Regions from separate parts of the Rhodococcus sp. MALMAid1271 genome, predicted to be linked through region 1. Evidence: riboswitches for the same ligand, from Rfam matches in the RefSeq annotation. Region 1 holds a riboswitch; the other holds the start of a gene.
The links. Region 1 has a riboswitch for thiamine pyrophosphate ahead of ACOQFP_RS22475 (TenA family protein). Riboswitches for the same ligand answer to the same signal wherever they lie in the genome.
Positions count from the first base shown of each region.

Region 2: it holds a riboswitch for thiamine pyrophosphate, as region 1 does, so the genes downstream of both, ACOQFP_RS18040 (3-oxoacyl-ACP reductase) here and ACOQFP_RS22475 (TenA family protein) in region 1, are expected to answer to the same signal.

Region 1 is NZ_JBMIRQ010000117.1:73,433-75,630, reverse strand. Features, by position in the region: gene ACOQFP_RS22480 (ABC transporter substrate-binding protein) at 1-245, opposite strand, end outside; gene ACOQFP_RS22475 (TenA family protein) at 242-964, opposite strand; TPP riboswitch at 958-1,057, opposite strand; gene ACOQFP_RS22470 (sugar porter family MFS transporter) at 1,121-2,198, opposite strand, start outside.
Region 2 is NZ_JBMIRQ010000108.1:51,146-53,343, forward strand. Features, by position in the region: gene ACOQFP_RS18040 (3-oxoacyl-ACP reductase) at 1-712, opposite strand, end outside; TPP riboswitch at 763-855, opposite strand; gene ACOQFP_RS18045 (alpha-amylase family glycosyl hydrolase) at 929-2,198, opposite strand, start outside.

The sequences.
Region 1 (2,198 bases):
GCGTTGCCGGCATCGACGAGGGTGTCGGCCGCGGTGTTGTTGTACGGCAGAATCTCCACGTTCAGCCCGGCATCGGCGAAAAACCCCTCCTGAATGGCGACGTAGAGGCCGGTGTGGTTGGTGTTCGGCGTCCAATCGAGGGCGAACCGAATGGTGTTGGAGTCGGTCGATTGAGAGCAGCCGACCAGTCCGGTCGTCACAAGGGTGGCCGCCGCGAGTGCGGCGAGAATTCGAACAGTTCTCATGCGGACACCGCCTCGCCGGCCAGGGGCCACGGCGTCGGATGTAATGCGCTGTCCCAGAACATCAATTCGTATCTCGACGCGACGACGAACGCGTCGAGCATCTGCTGGCGCTGCGCCGGCGTGGCGGACGCTGCCGCGTCGTCCACGAAGGTCTTCGCGGCGTCGACGATGGCATGAAACTCAGGTGCGTCGTACGCGGCCACCCACTGCGCGTACGGGTGCTCGGGTTCGCGATCGAGGACGGCCTGCGCAGCACGGGCGAGCGAGCGGCCGACGTCGGCGTATATCCAGAAGCACGGCAACACCGCAGCGGCCGCCACGGGATACGGCTCGGTGGCTGCGGTTGCGGTCAGGTAGGACGTGTATCCCAGGCATGCGGGCGAGGGCTCCGGTGTCTGCGTCGACGGTGGTAGAGCGCCACCGGTCAACATCGACTCGTGCGAGGCCGCTTCGTCCATGGCGCTGGCCGCGGCACTTGCCCAGAATGCGCCGGCCGTCGGGGACGGTGCATGCGCCGCGACCAGGGACAGCGCTTTCACATAACCGCCCAGGTAGAGCGAGTCCTGCTCGAGATATCGACGGAATGCGTCGAGCGGCAGCGCCCCTGCCCCGAGTAGCCGGAGAAATTCGAGATCGTCGATCGCGTGTCGAATGTCCTCGGCGGCATCCCACAGTAGATCGGTGAAGCGGACCGGGTCCGCAGATACAACAGGCGTCATCGCCTCGACATCCCTTCGTCAGTATTACCTGCATCAGGTTCGGCGGGTTTGATCTCAGCATCCGCATCGGCGGACACACCCCGTGTCAGAACGAAAGCGACAGTAACACCGATCACCCGGTGTTACTGTCGCCGCCCCTGTATCTGCGGTCCCGACTCACCCCAACATGTCCTCGAGCTCCATGCCCTTGGTCTCCCTGATCTTGGCGTTGACGAAGAAGAAGGAGAGCGCGGCGAACAGTGCGAAGCCGGCGTAGATGACCCAGAGGCCCACTGCCGACGTCAGCGGCGGGAATGCAAGTGTGACAGCGAAATTGGCGATCCAGTTGGCCGCGGTTCCGATGCCGAGCGCCATTGCTCGCATACGATTGGGGAACATCTCACCGAGCATGACCCACATGATCGGACCCCAGGTGGATGCGAAGAAGATGACGAACAAGTTGGCGCCGACCAAGGCGATCGCACCCCATGGAGCAGGCAGTGTGACATCGTCGCCGCTTCCGATCGACTGCGAGAATGCCACCGAGGCCATGACGAGCCCGACGAACATGCCGATCGACCCCGACATCAGCAGCTTGCGTCTGCCGATCCGGTCGACGAACAAAATCGCGACGAAGGTCATGACGACGTTGATCACAGCGGTGATGACCGAGGTGGTGAACGACTGGTCCTCGGTGAAGCCCACCGAGCGCCACAGCGTCGTCGAGTAGTAGAAGATCGCGTTGATGCCGACCAGCTGTTGCAGCACGGCCATGGTGATGCCGACCCACACGATGGGATGCAGACCGAATTTGGGACCACGGATATCGGCGAAGGACGAGTTCTTCTCCTTGCGCAGCGTCAGCCGAATCTCGTGCACGCGTTCATCCGGATGCAGCACCCCGGTGATCTCGGTGAGGACCCTGGCTGCCTCGTCGTCCAGATGTTGACCCACCAGATAGCGCGGCGATTCGGGGATCAGGGTCGCGAGAACGCCGTAGACCAGTGCTGGGACGACGCCGACGAGGAACATCCAGCGCCAGGCCTCGATGCCGAACCACAGCTCGTTGGAGGCGCTGCCTGCAACACCGGCGAGAATGGCATCCGACAGCAAGGCTGCGAATATTCCGATGGTGATGGCCAACTGCTGGAGTGAGGCCAACGACCCGCGCCATTTCGCCGGAGCGATCTCGGCAATGTAGGCCGGCGCGATCACCGACGCGATGCCGATGCCGAGTCCGCCGAGTACTCGCCAG
Region 2 (2,198 bases), on a different contig from region 1:
ACCGCGCCCACGGCGAGGCGAAGAACAGCAGGGCATCGGCGAACTCCTCGGGTGTGGTGACGCGTTGCAGCGGGGTCGAGGCAGCGATGAAGTCGAATACCTCGGCCGGGGTGGCGGCACTGGCGTCGGTGGTGCGCAGCAGCCCACCCGAGACCATGTTGACGGTGATGTTGTCTGCGCCGAGATCCGCGGACAGAGTGCGGGTCAGCGAGAGCAGCGCAGCCTTGGAAGCGGTGTAGTCGTGGTACGGCACCACCGGATTCTGGAACAAATTGGTGCCCACGTTGATGATTCGTCCGAACCCCGCCTCACGCATGCCCGGAAGTGCGGCCTGGGTGGTGAGCAACGCTGCGCGGACGCTCCCGCGTAACTGGGCGTCGAAGCGCTCCCAGGTGATGGTCTCGGCTTTGGGGCGCGCATCGCCGTCGAACGAGAAGTCGGCAAGGGCGTTGTTGACGACGGTGGTGATCGGCGTTCCGAAGTGTTCACGTGCAGCGCCGAACAGCGCGGCGACGGCCGACTCGTCGGTGACGTCACCCTGCACTGCGATCGCGTTCTCGCCGAGCCGGTCTGCCAGCGCCTCGGCAGCATCTCTGCTGTTGCGGTAATCGATCACCACACGTGCACCCTGACCGGCGAAGGCAGCGGCGATCGACGCTCCCAGTCCGCGCCCGCCGCCGGTGATCAATACTGTCTGCTCGTCGAGTCTCATGCGCTTCGCCTCTCGTTCGAGGTCAAGACCGATGCGAGAAGACAGGAAATACCGAATCGCCACGACATTCCCTTCGCTGGTCCTAACCAGATCAGGTTCGACGGGTGTGTTCTCAGCCCATGTGGGCACCCCGTGTCGCGTTCGACTGTACCTGTAGCGATCTCTAGCGAAATCTTGCAGAAAACTTAGAGGAAAGAATAGAACTCGATCATGCGATCAGCCGATGACGGCCCAGCCGTGCGGCGGCACGCTCACCCGCCCGTCGTTCAGGTGCGCGTCACCGGCCAGTACTTCGCTGCCCCGAGCCGGGTAGTCGATCGGCTCGTCACCCAGGTTGAGCGCCACCGTCAACGAGTCACCGTCCGCATGAACGCGATAGAGCAAGGCAGTGTTGGTGAGCTCGAGCGTCTCGGTGCGCGCGGAGTGCAACCACGGATTCCGACGTCGTACACCGATGAGCTCCTGATGAATCCGGAAGACAGGCCAGCCGTACGGAGCCAGGTCATCGGAGGTCTCCGGGTACTCGGGGCGCACCTCGTCGTCACCGCCGACCCGATCTTCCTTGATCCCACGGAAAGCCTGCTCGTCGCCGTAGTAGATCATCGGCATACCGCCCACGGTGAACAGAACCACCAACGCATGCACCAGGTGCCGCTCGTCCTCGATGACGCTGGCGATGCGGCTGACGTCGTGATTTCCGACGAACGTTGCCGGCACGAAGGCATCGAGCCAGCCGTTGTGGCGCTCGAGGGCATGCGAGAGCTCGAAGAAGTTCTTCTCGCTCAGTCCACTCCAGATCGCCTTCCACAGCTCGTACTGCGTGACCGAATCCAGCGTGGAGGCCGAGACGATTCGGTCGTAGTCGCCGTGGATGACCTCCCCGAGAAAGTAGCCCTCCGAATGCTTCTCGCGCACCTTCGGCAGCACCGCAGCCCAGAAACGGGGCGAGACCGCGTAGGCCGCATCGAGCCGCCAGGCGTCGACGCCGCGCCCCAGCCAGTGCGAGAGCACATCGACGACGAACTGCTGCACGTGCGGGCTCTCGTGATTGAGGGCGACCAGTTCGTCGTGGCCCTCGAAGTTGCGATGCGTCGGCTCGCTTCCGGACCAGTCGAGGTGGAACCACTCTGCGGCCTCGGAATCGGGACCTTCTTCCAGCGCCTGCCGGAACTTCGGAAAGCTCTGCGCCACATGGTTGAAGACGCCGTCGAACATGACTTTGAGGCCGCGAGAGTGTGCTGCGGCGATCAGCGAATCGATATCCTCGTCGCTGCCGAGCCTACCGTCGACTCGGTAGTAGTCGACGGTGTCGTACCCGTGCTTCTCGGACTCGAAGATCGGGCCGAGGGCGATCCCCGAGGCCCCGAGTTCGAGTGCGTAGTCGAGCCAGTTCTCGATTCTGCCGAGCCGGTGTAGATCCGACTGAGATTCGCCGTCCCACCCGTGCACCGGTGCGCCGGTGAAGCCGAGTGGATACAGATGCCAC